4 regions of the Streptomyces sp. NPDC031445 genome follow, and region 1 is predicted to be linked to each of the others. Evidence: riboswitches for the same ligand, from Rfam matches in the RefSeq annotation. Region 1 holds a riboswitch; each other region holds the start of a gene.
What was found. A riboswitch is a leader RNA that binds a small molecule or an ion and turns the genes downstream of it on or off. The one in region 1 is predicted to bind cyclic di-AMP.
Positions count from the first base shown of each region.

Region 2: it holds a riboswitch for cyclic di-AMP, as region 1 does, so the genes downstream of both, ACZ5DC_RS13075 (transglycosylase SLT domain-containing protein) here and ACZ5DC_RS36815 (M23 family metallopeptidase) in region 1, are expected to answer to the same signal.
Region 3: it holds a riboswitch for cyclic di-AMP, as region 1 does, so the genes downstream of both, ACZ5DC_RS15440 (transglycosylase family protein) here and ACZ5DC_RS36815 (M23 family metallopeptidase) in region 1, are expected to answer to the same signal.
Region 4: it holds a riboswitch for cyclic di-AMP, as region 1 does, so the genes downstream of both, ACZ5DC_RS00505 (M23 family metallopeptidase) here and ACZ5DC_RS36815 (M23 family metallopeptidase) in region 1, are expected to answer to the same signal.

Region 1 is NZ_JBVIJO010000019.1:90,955-95,557, forward strand. It holds gene ACZ5DC_RS36800 (dihydrofolate reductase family protein) at 1-787, shown strand, start outside; tRNA gene ACZ5DC_RS36805 (tRNA-Met) at 938-1,011, opposite strand; gene ACZ5DC_RS36810 (PP2C family protein-serine/threonine phosphatase) at 1,136-2,317, shown strand; cyclic di-AMP (ydaO/yuaA leader) riboswitch at 2,560-2,727, shown strand; gene ACZ5DC_RS36815 (M23 family metallopeptidase) at 2,738-3,775, shown strand; gene ACZ5DC_RS36820 (aldo/keto reductase) at 3,872-4,603, shown strand, end outside.
Region 2 is NZ_JBVIJO010000004.1:80,274-84,876, reverse strand. It holds gene ACZ5DC_RS13085 (LolA family protein) at 1-484, opposite strand, end outside; gene ACZ5DC_RS13080 (polyprenyl synthetase family protein) at 741-1,751, opposite strand; cyclic di-AMP (ydaO/yuaA leader) riboswitch at 2,295-2,476, shown strand; gene ACZ5DC_RS13075 (transglycosylase SLT domain-containing protein) at 2,482-2,970, shown strand; gene ACZ5DC_RS13070 (HAD family hydrolase) at 3,065-3,877, opposite strand; gene fahA (fumarylacetoacetase) at 4,110-4,603, shown strand, end outside.
Region 3 is NZ_JBVIJO010000005.1:65,510-70,112, reverse strand. It holds gene ACZ5DC_RS15450 (cytochrome P450 family protein) at 1-1,171, shown strand, start outside; gene ACZ5DC_RS15445 (transglycosylase family protein) at 1,390-2,484, shown strand; cyclic di-AMP (ydaO/yuaA leader) riboswitch at 2,668-2,839, shown strand; gene ACZ5DC_RS15440 (transglycosylase family protein) at 2,844-3,575, shown strand; gene eno (phosphopyruvate hydratase) at 3,872-4,603, shown strand, end outside.
Region 4 is NZ_JBVIJO010000001.1:122,820-127,422, reverse strand. It holds gene ACZ5DC_RS00510 (GntR family transcriptional regulator) at 146-832, opposite strand; gene ACZ5DC_RS00505 (M23 family metallopeptidase) at 1,030-1,785, opposite strand; cyclic di-AMP (ydaO/yuaA leader) riboswitch at 1,798-1,958, opposite strand; gene ACZ5DC_RS00500 (M16 family metallopeptidase) at 2,193-3,581, opposite strand; gene ACZ5DC_RS00495 (M16 family metallopeptidase) at 3,578-4,603, opposite strand, start outside.

The DNA.
Region 1 (4,603 bases):
GCGGGTCGCCCGCCGCCTCGGGGGCAGCGCCGACGTCGTCCCGCTCGGTCCCGACCTGGACTGGCGGGCCCTGCTGGAGCACCTCCACGACGTGCGCGGCGTCGGCCGCCTGATGGTGGAGGGCGGCGGCACGGTCCACACCCAGCTGCTGCACCAGGGACTCGCCGACGAGCTCCAGCTGGTCCTCGCCCCGCTGTTCGTCGGCGATCCCGCGGCGCCCCGCCTGTTCGGGCCGGGGGCCTACCAGCCCGGACGGCTGCGCCTGCTCGACACCCGCCGGATGGAGGACGTCGTGCTCGTGCGGTACGTGCCGACGGCCCCCGGCACCGGGCCGGTCGCCACCGCCGCCGACCGTCACTGGCTGCGGACCGCCTGTGAACTGGCGGCGCTGTGTCCGCCGTCGGAGACGGCGTTCAGCGTCGGTGCGGTGGTCGTGGCCGCCGACGGCACGGAGCTGGCCCGCGGCCATTCGCGGGAGGGCGCCGATCCCGTCGTGCACGCGGAGGAGGCGGCGCTCGCGAAGATCGCCGCGGACGACCCGCGGCTGGCCGGTGCCACCGTGTACAGCAGCCTGGAGCCCTGTGCCCGGCGTGCGTCCCGGCCGGCGCCCTGTGCCGAGCTGATCCTCCGGGCGGGGGTGCGCAGGGTGGTCACCGCCTGGCGTGAGCCGGACACGTTCGTGGCGGCGGCCGACGGAAGCGGGGTCCTGGCCTCGCGGGGCGTGCGGGTCGTCGTGCTGCCTGAGCTGGAGGAGCCGGCCAAGGCGCCGAACGCCCACCTGCTGTGAGTGCCCGCCCGCCCGCCGGGGTGCCCGGCGGGCGGGCGCGGGTGCGTCGCGGCCTCTTACGCGGCTCCCCGCCCCGCTGCGGGGCGCCGCCGCGGGCCGGGAACGACTCAGGGCCCGGAATCCTGGGGATTCCGGGCCCTGCGCCTTCAGTAGCGGGGACAGGATTTGAACCTGCGACCTCTGGGTTATGAGCCCAGCGAGCTACCGAGCTGCTCCACCCCGCGTCGTTGTGACTCCAGTGTACGCCATGCGCGGGACCGCTCGCACACCCCTTTCGGCCCACACCGGTCGCCGCCCGCCCCGGGCCCCGGAAACCTGGAGGTACGTCGGACAAGCGGGAGACACGCGGTGCGCCCTGGAAAGGTGGAGGAGAGCCCGTACGCCAGGGCGGGCGGCCGGCTCCCCGGCGACCCCGTGCCCGACCCGGGGCTCGGTGACGAACCGGTGCCGGTGCGCGCCCGCCGCCGCCCGGGCCCCCGTGCCCTGGCCCGCGCCCTGCCCGCCCTGCTCGTCGTCTGCGGTGTCCTGTACGGCCTGCTCGCCCCGGACGACTTCACCGCCGTCCCGTTCTTCACCGCGGCCCCGCTGGTCGCCGCGCCCCTGTCCTCGCTGCGCACCACCGTCCTGACCGGTCTTCTCTCCCTCGCCGCCGCCTACGCCGTGCACACCGACGCCGGGGCCCATCCCGCCGTGGGCACCCTCACCGACGTGGTCACCGTCGCGACGGTCGCGCTGCTGGCCGTCGCCATCAACCGGGTGGTCCGGCGGGGCGACCGGCGGCTCGCCTCCGCCCGCGAGATCGCCGAGGCCGCCCAGCGGGCCGTCCTGCCGGAACCGGACGAGCGGATCGGCGGCTACGAGATCGCCGCCTGCTACGAGGCGGCACGGCAGGACGCGTTCATCGGCGGCGACCTGTACGCCGTGCAGGACAGCCCCCACGGCGTCCGGCTGGTCGTCGGGGACGTGCGCGGCAAGGGCATGGGCGCGGTCGCCGCGGTGGCCGTGGTGATCGGCGCGTTCCGGGAGGCGGCCGAGCAGGAGGCCACGCTGGAGGCGGTCGCCGAGCGGCTGGAGCGGGCGCTGGCCCGCGAGGGCACCCGGCGCGACGGGATCGACGCCTTCGAGGGGTTCACCACCGCGGTCCTCGCCGAACTCCCGCACGGCGACGGCCCGGTACGGATCGTCAACCGCGGCCATCCGCCGCCGCTGCTGCTGCACGCCGACGGCACCCTGCGCACCCTGGCGCCCGCCGAGCCCGCGCTGCCGCTCGGCATCGGCGACCTCGGCATGTGGCCGGACCGGGCCACCGAGACAGCCTTCCCGAGCGGCGCGACCCTGCTGTTCCACACCGACGGCCTGTCCGAGGCCCGGGACGCCCACGGCCGGTTCTACGACCCCGAACGGCGGCTCGCCGGGCGCGCCTTCGCCGGCCCGGCCGCGCTGGTCGGCCGGCTCGCCGAGGAGGCGCGCCGGCACTCCGGGGGCGGCATGGCCGACGACATGGCGCTGCTCGCCGTGCGGCGCCCCTGACCCTCACCGAAGGTGACCGGGCGACCGCCGTGCGCATAACATCTGAGTCACCATCAAAACCGAAAGTGACTGCTGAACGGGCCGGATGCTCGGTCAACTCGCCCGTTTTGGCGGGGTAGTGGCCGATAGCTCCGCCGGTAAAGACGTGAATGATCAAGCCGAACGGCTTGGAAAGTGACTGTCGGGTCTATTAACGTTCGATAACGCAGCGCGGTCGTCACAGCCGTCACAAGAGGCGGCTCCGTGCGCACGCGCCGAATCCCGCAAGGGAGCCGGGGAACCACCACCCTGGGGTGAATCACGCGAATGCCGTCCGTGAACTCGTCGAGTCCACGACCGGTATACGCGCGTAGGAGACCTTCCTGCTCCGAACCCGTCAGCTAACCCGGTAGGCGAAAGGAAGGAAAGGAGTACGCCCGCGTGGCGTCCAACCGGCCTGCCCCAGAAGCCCCGTACATACCGGCACAGCGCGAGCCCGAGACCTTCGGGTACGGCGCCTACCGCGCCGAGGAGGGCCCCTGGGAGGAGTGGAACCCCACCGAGGAGTCCGTCGCCCCGGTGCGCGGCCGGCATCGCGTCGCAAAGCAGCGCGGCGGCTTCGCGCGCAGCTCCACCGTCCTGGGCGTCGGCGTCATGGCCGCGGTCGGCGCGGGCGGCATGGCCAGCGCCAACACCGGCAAGCCGCCGGTCTCCATCTCCCTGCCGGACCTGCCCTCGGTCGGCTCCCTCTTCCACGACCACTCGGCCGACTCCCACCCGGCCGAGGCCGCCACGGCCACGCTGAGCACCGTCGGCGTGACCACGGCCGCCGGCGAGGACAGCGCCGACGCGGGCGAGGCACTGCGCAACCGGATCATGGCCCAGGCCGAGCAGCAGCAGGGCCAGGCCGAGAGCAGGGCCACCGCCGCCGCGGTCGCCGCCGCCGAGAAGCAGAGCGCCGACGCCGCCGCCCAGGCCGAGAAGGAGGCCGCCGCCCAGGCCGCCGCGGCCAAGGAGAAGGCGGAGGCCGCCGCCGCGAAGAAGGCGGAGGAGGAGCGGCTGGCGAAGCTGGCCGAGCAGTACACGCTGCCCACCTCCTCGTACACGATCACCTCGACCTTCGGCCAGGCCGGCGGGATGTGGTCCTCCGGCTACCACACCGGTCTCGACTTCGCCGCCCCCACCGGCACCCTGATCAAGGCCGTGCACAGCGGCACGATCACCGAGGCGGGCTGGGCCGGCTCCTACGGCTACCGCACCATCCTCACCCTGGACGACGGCACCGAGCTGTGGTTCTGCCACCAGTCCTCGATCAGCGTCTCCGTCGGCCAGAAGGTCACCACCGGCGAGGTCATCGGCCGCGTCGGCGCCACCGGCAACGTCACCGGGCCGCACGTCCACATGGAGGTCCACCCCGACGGCCAGGCCACCGGCATCGACCCCATGGCGTGGCTGCGCGGCAAGGGCCTCAACCCCTGACGGTCCCGTCCCGCGCAGGGACCTTTGCGAGATCTTGACGGGGACTCCGCCCCGGCGGTGGGATGCGATCACCCACCGCCGGTGTTGCCATGACGTATGACGTCACTTCGTAACCTAGGCCCGTCCGATCTCGAGGTCTTCCCGCTCGCCCTCGGTGGCAACGTCTTCGGCTGGACCGCCGACGAGCAGACCTCCTTCGCCGTCCTCGACGCCTACACCGCCGCGGGCGGCAACTTCATCGACACCGCCGACTCCTACTCCGCCTGGATCGAGGGCAACCGGGGCGGCGAGTCGGAGACGATCATCGGCAAGTGGGTCAAGGCCCGCGGCAACCGCTCCGAGGTCGTCATCGCCACCAAGGTCAGCCAGCACCCGGAGTACCAGGGCCTGTCCGCGGCCAACATCAAGGCCGCCGCCGACGCCTCCCTGCGCCGCCTGGGCACCGACCACATCGACCTCTACTACACCCACTTCGACAAGCCCGAGGTGCCGGTCGAGGAGATCATCGGCGCGCTGGACGAGCTGGTGAGGGCCGGGAAGGTCCGGCACATCGCCGCGTCCAACATCAGCCCCGAGCGGCTGCGGGCCTCCCTGGACTTCTCCGACCGCGAGAGCCTCGCCCGCTACGTCGCCGTCCAGCCGCACTACAACCTGGTCTCCCGGGACACCTACGAGGGCCCGCTGCAGGACCTCGTCGCCCGCGAGGGCCTGTCCGCCGTCCCGTACTTCTCCCTCGCCTCGGGCTTCCTCACCGGCAAGTACCGGCCCGGTACGACCGTCGACAGCGCCCGCGCCGAAGGAGCCCAGAAGCACGCGGAGTCCGAGCGC
Region 2 (4,603 bases), on a different contig from region 1:
AGCCCCAGACGTCCTTGCCGTCATGGATGAGGCTGTACTCGGCGCCGCTCTCCAGCAGCGACAGCTTCTGCCGGTCGGGGCCGTCGGCGGCGACGCGCAGGGTGTGCGTGCCGGAGACCAGCTCCGTGAGCTTGGCCTTCGGGTCGGCGGAGGAGCCGTCGCCGGAGCCGCCCCGGCCCGAGCCGGACATCAGGCCGTTCTGCAGGCCGCCCAGGTCGGGCAGGCCGAGGTCGGTGCTGACCTTCACCGTGCCGGACAGCTGCTGCACGTCCGACGTGGCGATCTTCTCGATGAGCTGCTGGGCGCTGATCCTCGGCAGGTCGGGGTCACCGGAGTCGGCGAGCGCCGGGACCAGCCCGATCGTGGCCGCCGCCACCCCCACCACCGCGACCGGCACGGCGTACCGGGCGGCCTTGCGCCGGGCCGAGCGCGGGTGCTCGTCCCGTGCGGCGCCCACTGCGTCGTCGGATTCGTACGGTGCCATGTGTGCCTTACCTCCGTCGTCGGCGGCGGCTGTCCTCACCCTGGTCCGCTGGTCCACCCTGAGCCGCCATTCTCACCCGAAACGGTGAGGAGTGGTGATTTCCGTGGTGTCCATCTGACCAAATCGGCTGTGGACAAGCGTCAGACCACGGAGCCAACTCCGTCTACACCTGCGGTATGACATCCGGCGGTGGTTCCTCCGCCCGACCCGTAGGGGTCGCGCCGGCCGCCGGGGCCCTTACGGGAGACCGGCCCGGTCAGCCGGCGCGGTGCACGACCGCGTCGCACAGCTCGATCAGCGCCGCCTTGGCATCGCACTCGCGCAGCGGGGCGAGCGCGGCCCGCGCCTCCTCCGCGTACCGCACGGTGTCCCGGCGGGCCTGCTCCAGCGCGGGGTGCGCGCGCAGCCCGGCCAGCGCCTCGGCGTGCCGGGCGTCGTCGCCGAGGTCGGAGTCCAGCAGCGCGCACAGCGCGACGTCCTCGGCCAGGCCCAGCCGGGCGGCCCGCTCGCGCAGCCGGAGCACCGGCAGGGTCGGGATGCCCTCCCGCAGGTCGGTGCCCGGGGTCTTGCCGGACTCGTGGGAGTCGGAGGCGATGTCCAGGACGTCGTCCGCGAGCTGGAAGGCGACGCCGAGGCGTTCCCCGTACTGGGTGAGGACGTCGACGACCGTCTCGTCCGCGCCGGACATCATCGCGCCGAACCGGCACGACACCGCCACCAGGGAGCCCGTCTTGCCGGCGAGCACGTCCAGATAGTGCTCGACCGGGTCTCGGCCGTCCGAGGGACCCGCGGTCTCCAGGATCTGGCCGGTGACGAGCCGTTCGAACGCGAGGGCCTGCACCCGGACCGCCTCGGGACCGAGGTCGGCGAGGATCTGGGAGGCGCGGGCGAAGAGGAAGTCGCCGGTGAGGACCGCGACGGAGTTGCCCCAGCGGGTGTTGGCGCTGTCCACGCCACGCCGTACGGCCGCCTCGTCCATGACGTCGTCGTGGTACAGCGTGGCCAGGTGGGTCAGCTCCACGACCACGGCCGAGGGCACCACGCCCGGGGCGTAGGGGTCGCCGAACTGGGCCGCGAGCATCACGAGCAGTGGCCGGAACCGCTTCCCGCCCGCCCGCACCAGGTGCTGCGCTGCCTCCGTGATGAACGGGACCTCGCTCTTGGTGGCTTCGAGCAAGCCTTCCTCGACAGCCGCCAATCCGGCCTGGACATCGGCTTCCAGAGCCTGGTCCCGCACGCTCAGCCCGAACGGCCCGACGACGGTCACGAGGGGTCTCCTGTCTGCTGGTGTCTGCTGGCGGTTACACGGTTTGTCGATAGGTCGCTGCCATCACTCAAGTCAGCGTATCCGGTCCTGTTTCGATCACCGATAGCGCCCACCGGTCCAGCCCGGGCGATACCGGATCATGACCGGCATGGTTTTGATCACACAGTGTGAGCGGATTTTTATCCATATAAGACTAATCCGGACACTGTGCCCTCGCCTCGGCAACGACGCCCCCCATATGCCGGATTCCGCCGCCATCCTGACTTCCGGTTCAAATCCCCCTAATCCCTCATGTCCGATTTGAAACTGTTTGCCTTTTCGTGAGTTGGGTCACGCCCCCGGCCGGCCCGGCCGTCCGGCCCGGCCCTCGCAACCCCTTGCCGTGTCGGCGAGTTGAGGATTGGCAACCGCAAAGGATCAAGCACCTCATACAGCATCGATCAAGGTCAAATCGCACGTTGCATGAATCCGGCCCTTGTTCCCGACATGTGCTCTCGCATACGTTCCGGGCCGTCGGGCGGACGCCGAATCCTGCCGCCGCCCGCATACCCATCGACGAACTCATTCGTACGGCAGGAGCGGGGGACCCAGGTAAGCCGCCGGTCCGGAACGGCACACGCCGCGCCGGGACGGCTAGGGGTGAAGCCATGCCTCCGTCAGGGGCACGGCCGGGCATCTCCCCGCCCGAACCCGACAGCTCACCTCGCAGGCGCCGGAGAGGAACGCCCCCATGTCTGCTGTCGCCCAGCCCCGCCGTACCCGGAACAGCCGCCTGGTCCGCGCGCTCACCGCCGTCGGCACCGGTGCCGCCGTCCTCGCCCTGCCGCTCATCGGCGCGGCCGACGCCTCCGCGGCCCCCCGCACCACCACCACGCCGGCCACCACCCCGGCCGGCTACCCGAACAATCTCGACGGCTGGATCCGCGAGTCGCTGGCGATCATGGCCGAGAAGCACATCCCGGGCACCTACAACGGCATCCACCGCAACATCATCCGCGAGTCCTCGGGCAACCCGAAGGCCATCAACCTCTGGGACTCCAACGCCGCCAAGGGCATCCCGTCCAAGGGCCTGCTCCAGGTCATCGACCCGACGTTCAAGGCGTACCACGTGGCCGGGACGTCCTTCGACATCTACGACCCGGTCGCCAACATCACCGCCGCCTGCAACTACGCGGCCGCGCGGTACGGGTCCATCGACAACGTGTTCGGCGCGTACTGACGGGCACCGGCGGCCTGACCGGCGCCGGCCGGCCGCCTGACCGGGCGCAGCCGGTGTCCCGGTCAGCCGGCCAGCCGGTCAGTCGGTCAGCCGGTCAGCCGGTCGGGAAGAGACGTTCGAGGACGACGGCGACGCCGTCGTCCTCGTTCGACGAGGTGACCTCGTCGGCCACCGCCTTCAGTTCCGGGTGCGCGTCGGCCATGGCGACACCGCGCCCGGCCCAGTCGAACATCGGGATGTCGTTGGGCATGTCCCCGAACGCGAGGGCCCGTTCGGCGGCGATCCCGAGCCGTTCCGCGGCCAGCGCCAGCCCGGTCGCCTTCGTCACCCCGCACGGCTGGAGCTCCACCGTGCCCGGCCCCGACATCGTGACCGTCGCGAGCGAGCCCACCGCCGCGCGGGCCACGGCGGCCAGCTCGTCGTCGGACAGGGTGGCGTGCCGCAGCAGCACCTTGCTGATGGGCGCGCACCACAGGTCGTCCCGCCGGCCGACCCGCACCGCGGGCAGTGTCGGGTGGGGCATCCGGTAGCCGGGCTCGATGAGCGTGAGCCCGTCCACGCCGTCCTGGTCGACCGCCGCATAGACCTCCCCCACCTCCGCCTCGATCTTGCCGAGCGCCGTCTCGGCCAGCTCCCGGTCCAGCCGGACCGACCACAGCAGACGGTCGGTCGCGGCGTCGTAGACCTGGGCTCCCTGCCCGCACACCGCGAGCCCGGCACCGCCGAGGTCCGCGAGCAGCGACCGCACCCGCGGGGCCGGGCGGCCCGTCACCACCAGGTGACGGGCACCGGCCCGCGCCACCCGCGCGAGCGCGGCGAGGGACCGGTCCGAGACGGTGTCGTCGCCACGCAGCAGCGTCCCGTCCAGGTCGGTGGCGATCAGTGCATATGCCGGGGTGGGTGCCATGATCAGAGAATACGGACAGCACGCCCCGCCGACTCACCTGTCATTGCCCGCACTTACGTGCCGCTCCCGCCCAACCGCTCACCGCTGACGGCGCGATGGGCACCGCTCGGCCCAGACCTGCCGAGCCCCGGGTGAGGCACTGCCCAAGACACGCGCCTCGGCCGTAACGTGTGGCCCGACCACATGGAACGCAGTGCCATGCATGGCCCGGATGAGAGTGAGGCAGCACCCCATGCCCCCCTTCGACGTCCCCGAGGGCGACCCCTTCGGTCCGCACAACCTCCCCTACGGCGTGTTCTCGCCCTCCGGCAGCACGGAGCGGAGGATCGGCGTCCGGCTCGGGAACCACGTCCTCGACGCGGGCGCCGCGGCCGCCGCGCTCGGCTCGCCCCACCAGCCACTGCTCGCCCGGCCCACCCTCAACCCGCTGCTGGCCGCCGGCCGCGCCACCTGGTCGGACGTACGGCGCTCCGTCGCGTCCTGGGTCACCGACCCGGCGCACCGCGCGACCGTCGAGCCGCTGTTCCACCCCCTGTCCGAGGTGAGCCTGCACCTGCCCTTCGAGGTCGCGGACTACGTCGACTTCTACGCCTCGGAGAACCACGCCCGCAACGTCGGCCGGATCTTCCGCCCCGACGCCGAGGACTCCCTCACCCCCAACTGGAAGCATCTGCCGATCGGTTACCACGGCCGCTCCGGCACCGTCGTCGTCTCCGGCACGGACGT
Region 3 (4,603 bases), on a different contig from region 1:
CCCCGTGCACCGGACGCGGTTGCCGAGCGGGGTCGAGGCATGGCTGGTCACCCGGTACGCCGATGCCCGGCAGGCCCTGGCCGACCAGCGGCTCAGCAAGAACCCGGCGCATCACGACGAGCCCGCGCACGCCAAGGGCAAGACCGGTATCCCCGGCGAGCGCAAGGCCGAGCTGATGACGCATCTGCTGAACATCGACCCGCCGGACCACACCCGGCTGCGTCGGCTGGTCAGCAAGGCCTTCACGCCCCGCCGGGTCGCCGAGTTCGCGCCCCGGGTGCAGGAGCTGACCGACCACCTCATCGACCAGTTCGCCCGGCGTGGCTCCGCCGACCTCATCCACGAGTTCGCCTTCCCGCTGCCCATCTACGCCATCTGCGACCTGCTCGGCGTCCCGCGCGAGGACCAGGACGACTTCCGGGACTGGGCGGGCATGATGATCCGGCACGGCGGAGGCCCCCGGGGAGGCGTCGCCCGGTCGGTGAAGAAGATGCGCGGCTACCTCGCCGAGCTCATCCACAAGAAGCGCGAGGCACTGCCCGCCGAGCCCGCGCCCGGCGAGGACCTGATCTCGGGCCTCATCCGCGCCTCCGACCACGGCGAGCACCTCACCGAGAACGAGGCCGCCGCCATGGCCTTCATCCTCCTGTTCGCCGGCTTCGAGACCACCGTCAACCTCATCGGCAACGGCACCTACGCCCTGCTCACACACCCCGGGCAGCGCCGGAGACTGGAGGAGTCCCTGGCGCGCCGGGAGACGGACCTGCTGGCGACCGGCGTGGAGGAACTGCTGCGCTACGACGGCCCGGTGGAGCTGGCCACCTGGCGGTTCGCCACCGAGCCGCTCACCATCGGCGGACAGCGGATCGCGCCGGGCGACCCGGTGCTCGTGGTCCTCGCCGCCGCCGACCGGGACCCGGAGCGGTTCGGCGACCCGGACGTGCTGGACCTCGCCCGCCGCGACAACCAGCACCTCGGCTACGGCCACGGCATCCACTACTGCCTCGGCGCGCCGCTCGCCCGCCTGGAGGGTCAGACCGCGCTCGCCACCCTGCTCACCCGGCTGCCCGACCTGCGGCTGGCCGCGGACCCGGCCGAACTGCGCTGGCGCGGCGGACTCATCATGCGCGGCCTGCGCACCCTGCCGGTGGAGTTCACACCCGGCGCCTGAACAGCGCGCGCCTGCCGGACACACCGTCCGACCTGGTACGGCAGGACCCCGCACGGTTTCTGCAAGAGAACATGACAGACGTTCAACTCTGTGATCTTCACGTGATCTGTGCGGCATGAACTTGTGACAAGTGATCGTCTGCCGATACGTTCACCCATCAGCGCGGCGACCGGCTCCGTCCGCCGCGCCGGTCCTGCTGTCGCTCGAAAGGCTTCTGCATGCTCTCCGGGAACGGCCGACACCGTCGCCCCCGCCAGGCCCCGGCTCTCCTCGTCGCGGCCGGAGTGACCGGCTCCGCCATCGCCATCCCGCTGCTCGGCGCGGCGAGCGCCAACGCGGCCGACGGCACCACGTGGGACAAGGTGGCCGAGTGCGAGAGCGGCGGCTCGTGGAGCGCGGACACCGGCAACGGGTACTACGGCGGCCTGCAGATCTCGCAGGAGGACTGGAACGCCTACGGCGGCGGCCAGTACGCGGCCAGCCCCGACCAGGCGAGCCGCAACCAGCAGATCGCCGTCGCCGAGAAGATCCTCGCCGACAAGGGCACCACGCCCTGGGCCACCTGCGCCCTGCTGTCCGGTCTCACCGAGGGCTCGGGTTCGACGCACGTCGACACGGGCGTCGGCGGTTCGGGCGGTTCAGGCGGTTCGGGCAGTGCGCACGGTTCGGGTAAGACGTCCGGATCGGGGGGCAACTCCGGTACGTCCGGTTCCTCCGGCAGCTCCGACTCGTCCGGTCTGCCGGATTCGTCGCCCTCCGCGGACGCGGACTCCGGCGCCGACTCCGGCTCCGGGGCCGGTTCCTCCTCGGGCGAGGCCACCACCACTCCGAGCGCCAAGCCGGACAAGGACGCCGGTACGGCCACCGGTTCGGCGAGGACCGACACCCCCAAGTCCGACAAGTCCACCACTGCGGACGCCGGAAGCCCGCAGGGAACCGGCAGCGCGCCCACCGCCACCCCGGACACCGGGGTCGGGAACGACCCGCAGCAGGCCGCCGGTTCCTGGAGCCTGGTCGACACCGGGTCCCTCGGCGGCGGACGCCACCGGGGCGCGAGCGCGGACGAGAGCAGCGGGGACGAAAGCGTGACAAACGGTCAGAACGCCGCGTCTTCCGGCCGGCACGCCTCCCATGACACGGACACGTATACGGTCCGTCAGGGCGACACGCTGGCCTCCATCGCCGACTCCCTTGACGTCGACGGCGGATGGCGCGCGCTGTACGCCGGCAACAAGAAGGCCATCGGGACCGACCCGAATCACATCAGTGCCGGTCAGACCCTGGAAGTCGGGGGCGAAACGGGCGCGAAGTAGGGGGAGTTGGCGTCCCGCTTAGCGCCCTAATGTCCGGTTTGGTGAAAGTGTGGGATGAGTCTCAGAAGCCCTGATCGTCTTTGAAATTCCGCGGATCGCGTGTCTACGGTCGTGATCGCTCGTCACCACGAGCCCCGGCAGCCGCAACGCCGAATCCTGCCAGCGGTTGCCCGGGAACAGTCGTCGCGTCAAGCGCCGTAGGCAGGAGCGGGGGACCCAAGGTAGGTGCCGGGCCCGGCAGTTGATGCCGGAACCGGCTCGGGGTGAAGCCGCACCCGCGTGAGCGGAGTGCGGCCGGGCAACTCAACCGGCCCGAACCCGACAGCTCACCTCGCAGGCGTCGGTGAGGGGATCGATCCATGCTGTTTTCCAGCAAGGGCAAGCACCGTCGTCCGTCCAAGGCCGTCCGCGCCGTCGCGCTCGCCGGTGTCACCGGTGCCGCCGTCGCCGCTCCGTTGATGGCGGCCGGCAACGCCTCCGCCGCCACCGCCTCCCAGTGGGACACGGTCGCGCAGTGCGAGTCCGGTGGCAACTGGTCCATCAACACCGGCAACGGCTACTACGGCGGTCTGCAGTTCTCCGCCTCCACCTGGGCCGCGTACGGCGGCACGCAGTACGCCGGCACCGCCGACAAGGCGAGCAAGGCGCAGCAGATCTCCGTCGCCGAGAAGGTCCTCGCCGCTCAGGGCAAGGGCGCCTGGCCGGTCTGCGGCACGGGCCTGTCCGGCACCCCGTACAACGGCTCCGCGCCGAGCACCTCCACCCCGAGCACCTCCAACGGCTCCAGCACCTCCAACGGCTCGGGCGGCTCCACCGCCACCCGCTCCACCGGTGAGCAGGCCGCCTCCCGCTCCGCCGAGCGTCCGGCCGCGAGCGCGAGCAAGGGCCAGGGCAAGACCGTCACCACCCCGACCGGCAAGAAGGTCAAGAAGGGCGACGGCGAGTACAAGGTCGTCACCGGTGACACCCTCAGCTCCATCGCCGGCGAGCACCACGTGCAGGGCGGCTGGCAGAAGCTGTTCGAGCTGAACAAGGACATCGTCGAGGACGCCAACCTGATCTACCCCGGTCAGCAGCTGCACCTGAAGTAAGACCCGCCCGGCGGCCCGCGCCCGCGCGCGGGCCCGCCGAAGGCCCCCAGCGGGCCGTACCCCCGTCCCCACGGGCTCCCCGCCCTGGTGCGTGTTCCCCCGTACGCACCAGGGCGGGGCTTTTTGCGTCCACCGGCCCGGAACCCTTTGTTTCGGCGAGAAACAAAAGGTACCGTCGGCGTGTCCACGGGACGGTCGGTCGGTGGCCGACGCCCCCGGGACGGTTAGGCTCTAGTCGCAAGGCACAGCCGTAAGGCACACCGCCCCGCACTTCCAGCGTCACATCCAAGAAGGAGATGCTCGTGCCGTCCATCGACGTCGTCGTAGCCCGGGAAATCCTGGACTCCCGAGGCAACCCCACGGTCGAGGTCGAGGTCGGCCTCGACGACGGCAGCACGGGTCGTGCCGCCGTCCCGTCCGGCGCCTCGACCGGCGCCTTCGAGGCCATCGAGCTCCGCGACGGCGACCCGAACCGCTACCAGGGCAAGGGCGTCGAGAAGGCCGTCCTCGCCGTGATCGAGCAGATCGGTCCCGAGCTGGTCGGCTACGACGCCACCGAGCAGCGCCTGATCGACCAGGCCATGTTCGACCTGGACGCCACCGACAACAAGGGCTCCCTCGGCGCCAACGCCATCCTCGGCGTCTCGCTCGCCGTCGCGCACGCCGCCTCCGAGGCCAGCGACCTCCCCCTCTTCCGCTACCTGGGCGGCCCGAACGCGCACCTGCTGCCGGTGCCGATGATGAACATCCTGAACGGCGGCTCGCACGCCGACTCCAACGTGGACATCCAGGAGTTCATGATCGCTCCGATCGGCGCGGAGTCCTTCTCCGAGGCCCTGCGCTGGGGCACCGAGGTCTACCACACCCTGAAGAAGGTCCTGAAGAGCAAGGGCCTGTCCACCGGCCTCGGCGACGAGGGCGGCTTCGCCCCGAACCTCGGCTCCAACCGTGAGGCCCTCGACCTCATCCTGGAGGCCATCAAGGAGGCCGGCTACATCGCCGGCCAGCAGATCGCCCTCGCGCTCGAC
Region 4 (4,603 bases), on a different contig from region 1:
TCCCGGACGCACGCGGCCCGATGCGCCGTCGATTCACCGCCCGCCGCGCCGGCCGGCGGACTTCCGGGAATTTCCCGCACGACGAATTCGGGCAGCAGGAATTACCCGGCCCGAAAACAGCCTCCCTTTGTATACGGTGCGCTTGTTAATGCCGCGGGCCCGACATGTTTACGGCAGGTTGCGAAGTCCTCACGCGCTCCACGGCGAAAGAGAACCGCAGCCGGTGCGCGCCCGTCGCGCGCTCGGCGTGCAGCGTCGTGAGCGCCCGCGCGCGCTCGGCGTCGCCGCGGGCCACCGCGTCCACGATGGCAGCGTGCTCCGTCCAGGACTCGACCGGGCTGACCGGCGCCTCCACCGTGTACATCCACGCGATCTTGTGCCGCAGCTGGGTGAGCACCGAGGTCAGCGAGGCACTGCCGGAGGACTGGGCGAGCGTCTCGTGGAACCAGCCGCCCAGCGAGCGCAGGTCCTCGTTGCCGCCCCTGCGGGCCCGCTCCTGGCCCAGCCGGACCAGCCCGCGCAGCACCTTCAGATGGGCCTCCGTGCGCCGCTGGGCGGCCCGGGCGGCGCCCAGCGGCTCCAGCAGCGTCCGCATCTCCAGCAGGTCGGCGGCCTCCTGCTCGGTCGGCTCGGCCACGCACGCGCCCGCGTGCCGGCGCGTCACCACGAAGCCCTCGGCCTCCAGGGTGCGCAGGGCCTCGCGCACGGGGACGCGCGAGACGCCGTAGCGGCGGGCCAGGACTTCCTCGGTGAGGCGGCTGCCGCGCTCGTGGACCCCCGCGACGATGTCGTCCCGGATGGCCGTGCACACCGAGTGCGCCGGAATACGCATGACCGACCTCCGCCTTCATCCCGGTGAAACGTCGACGATTGACGCGTGTTCCGTGACTCTATTCCAATGAGCCGGAATTTCCGACGGCGGACCCTAATTCATGGCTATTTTTTGGACAGCGGTCCGGCGGACACCGGGAAAAACAGCGAAAGCCCCGGCTCGGTGAGCCGGGGCCTCGGACAGCCGTGCGGTCGGTGTCAGACGTTCACGCCGTGCTTGCGGAGGTAGGCGACGGGGTCCACGTCCGAGCCGTACTCGGGGGTCGTGCGCGCCTCGAAGTGCAGGTGCGGGCCGGTGACGTGGCCCGTGGCCCCGGACAGGCCGATCTGCTGGCCCGGGACGACCTTCTGGCCCACCACGACGCCGATGGACGACAGGTGGCCGTACTGGGTGTACATGCCGTCGGCCATGCGGATCACGACCTGGTTGCCGTACGCGCCGCCCCAGCCCGCGGAGACGACCGTGCCGGAGCCCACCGCGTGGACGGCCGTGCCGCCGGCCGCGTGGAAGTCGATCCCGGTGTGCGCACCGGAGCTCCACAGGGAGCTGCTCGCCTGGTAGGCGGTGGAGACGTAGGAGTGCGCGATCGGGGCGACGAAGGTGTTCAGCCGCTTGCGCTCGGCCTCACGGGCGGCCCGGACCTTCTCGGCGCGGATCTTCTGCGCCCGCTCGGCCGCCGCCTTCACCGCGGCCGCCTCGGCCGCCTTCTGCTCGGCGGCCTGCTGCTGCGCGGCGGCCTGCGCGTCGATCTCGTCGGCGACGCCCTCGGACACGGCGACGACCGGGGTGAGGCCGGTCTGCTCCGCGGTGTTCCCGGCGGCGTGCGCCGGGGAGGCGGCGAGGGTGCCGATCACACCGGTGGTGGTGAGGGCCGCGACGCCGGCCGCCTGGGCGGTGGTCCGCTTGACCCGGCCGGGCTTGCGGTGCTTCCCGGTGGCGCACATGAACGCCATGAAGTGGCTGGTCCTTTCCTTCCCTCTCGCCTACCGGGTTAGCTGACGGGTTCGGAGCAGGAAGGTCTCCTACGGGCCCCCTCGCACTCGCGCGGACGCCCGATTCACCCCAGGGACGGTGGGTCCCCGGCTCCCCTGGCTCGCGCCGTACGGGGACTCGGCGATGACTGTCCGGTGCCGCGGGTGCGGCGCACTGCCTGACGAACAGCCCGGACGAAGCTACGCAAGCATGCTGTCAGTCCTCAAACGCATCCCGCTTTTTGTAGCGCATCCCACAGGGCAGACAGGCAACCTCCGCCCCAAAACGGGCATCTGAGCAAGGGAGTGGAACCACGTGGGGCCCTGACGACCCGTAGGTCACCAGGGCCCCACGCGCGCGTGCCGTCGTCCGGCCGCCGCGGTGCCGCCTACTCGGCCGCCACCACGGTCACTTCACCGATGCCCAGCGCCTCCACCGGCGCCTTGATCTGCGACGCGTCACCGACGAGGACGGTCACCAGGCGGTCCACCGGGAAGGCGTTCACGACGGCCGCGGTGGCCTCCACCGTGCCCGTGGCCGCCAACTGCTGGTACAGCGTCGCCTGGAAGTCGTCGGGCAGGTGCTGCTCGACCTGGTCGGCCAGCGTGCTCGCGACGGCCGCCGCGGTCTCGTACTTCAGCGGCGCCACACCGACCAGGTTCTGCACGGCGACGTCCCGCTCGGCGTCGGTCAGGCCGTCCGCCGCGACCGTGCGCAGCACCTTCCACAGGTCGTCCAGCGCCGGGCCGGTGTTGGGGGTGTCCACGGAGCCGCTGATGGCGAGCATCGCCGCGCCCGTGCCGTCCGGCGCGGACCGCATGACCTGCCCGAAGGCGCGCACGCCGTAGGTGTAGCCCTTCTCCTCGCGCAGGACGCGGTCCAGGCGGGAGGTGAGGGTGCCGCCGAGGCAGTACGTGCCGAGCACCTGGGCGGGCCACACCCGGTCGTGCCGGTCGGGCCCGATCCGGCCGATGAGCAGCTGGGTCTGGACCGCGCCGGGCCGGTCCACGATGACCACGCGCCCGGTGTCGTCGGCCGTCACCGGCGGCACCGGCCGGGGCTCGCCCGGGGTACCGGTCCACGCGCCCAGGGTGTCGTCGAGCAGCGCGTCCAGGTCGGCGCCGGTCAGGTCGCCGACGACGACCACGGTGGCCGTGGCGGGCCGCACATGGCGGTCGTAGAAGGCGCGTACGGCCGCCTCGTCGATCTTCTCGACCGTCTCCTCGGTGCCCTGGCGCGGACGGGACATGCGCGAGGTCGCCGGGAACAGCTCCTTGGAGAGTTCCTTGGCGGCCCGGCGGGAGGGGTTGGCCAGCTCGTGCGGGATCTCGTCCAGGCGGTTGCGGACCAGCCGCTCGACCTCGCTCGCGGCGAAGGCGGGCGCGCGCAGGGCGTCGGCGAGCAGGCCGAGGCCCTTGGCCAGGCGGGAGGCCGGCACCTCCAGGCTCAGCCGGACGCCGGGGTGGTCGGCGTGCGCGTCGAGGGTGGCGCCCGCGCGCTCCAGCTCGGCGGCGAACTCCTCGGCGGAGTGCTTGTCGGTGCCCTCGGAGAAGGCCCGCGCCATGATCGTGGCGACGCCGTCCAGGCCGGCCGGCTCGGCGTCCAGGGGCGCGTCCAGCAGCACCTCGACGGCGACGACCTGCTGGCCCGGGCGGTGGCAGCGCAGCACGGTCAGGCCGTTGTCCAGCGTGCCGCGCTCGGGCGCCGGGAACGCCCACGGCTTGGCCTCGCCGGGCCGCGGCTGGGGGTGGAAGTCCATGGTGGCGAGCTCGGTCACTTGGCCGTCTCCTCGTTCTCGGTCTCGTCGCGGCCCGCCTCGACGGTCGCTTCCTGCTCCGGGTCCTCGGGGACCCCGGCGTCCGGGGCGTCCTGCGGGGACTTCGGCTCGTAGACGAGGACCGCGCGGTTGTCGGGCCGCAGGCGGGCCTCGGCGACCTCCTGGACCTCCTGCGGGGTCACCTCCAGGACGCGCCGGACGGCGGTCAGGGCGAGCTGCGGGTCGCCGAACAGGACCGCGTACCGGCACAGTTCGTCGGCGCGGCCGGCGACCGTGCCGAGCCGGTCCAGCCACTCGCGCTCCAGCTGGGCCTGGGCGCGCTCCATCTCCTCGGGCGTGGGGCCCTCCGCGGCGAACCGGGCCAGCTCCTCGTCGATGGCGGTCTCGATGACCGGCACCTCGACGTCACCGGAGGTCTTCACGTCCAGCCAGCCCATGGAGGGGGCGCCGGCCAGGCGCAGCAGACCGAAGCCGGCCGCGACGGCCGTGCGGTCCCGGCGCACCAGCCGGTTGTACAGGCGGGAGGACTCGCCGCCGCCCAGGATGGTCAGGGCGACGTCGGCCGCGTCGCACGCGCGCGTGCCGTCGTGCGGGAGCCGGTAGGCGGCCATCAGGGCGCGCGCCGGGACCTCCTCCACGACGACCTCGCGCTTCTGCTCGCCGATGACGTCCGGCAGGGAGCCGTCGCGGGGGGCGGGCTTGCCGTCGTGGGACGGGATCGAGCCGAAGTACTTCTCGATCCAGGCGAGGGTCTGCTGGGGGTCGATGTCGCCGACCACGGAGAGCACCGCGTTGTTCGGCGCGTAGTAGGTGCGGAAGAACTGGCGGGCGTCCTCCAGGGTGGCCGCGTCCAGGTCCGCCATCGAGCCGATCGGCGTGTGGTGGTACGGGTGGCCCTCCGGGTAGGAGAGCGCGGTCAGCTTCTCGAAGGCGGTGCCGTACGGGACGTTGTCGTAGCGCTGGCGGCGCTCGTTCTTGACGACGTCCCGCTGGTTCTCCATGGACTCGTCGTCCAGGGCGGC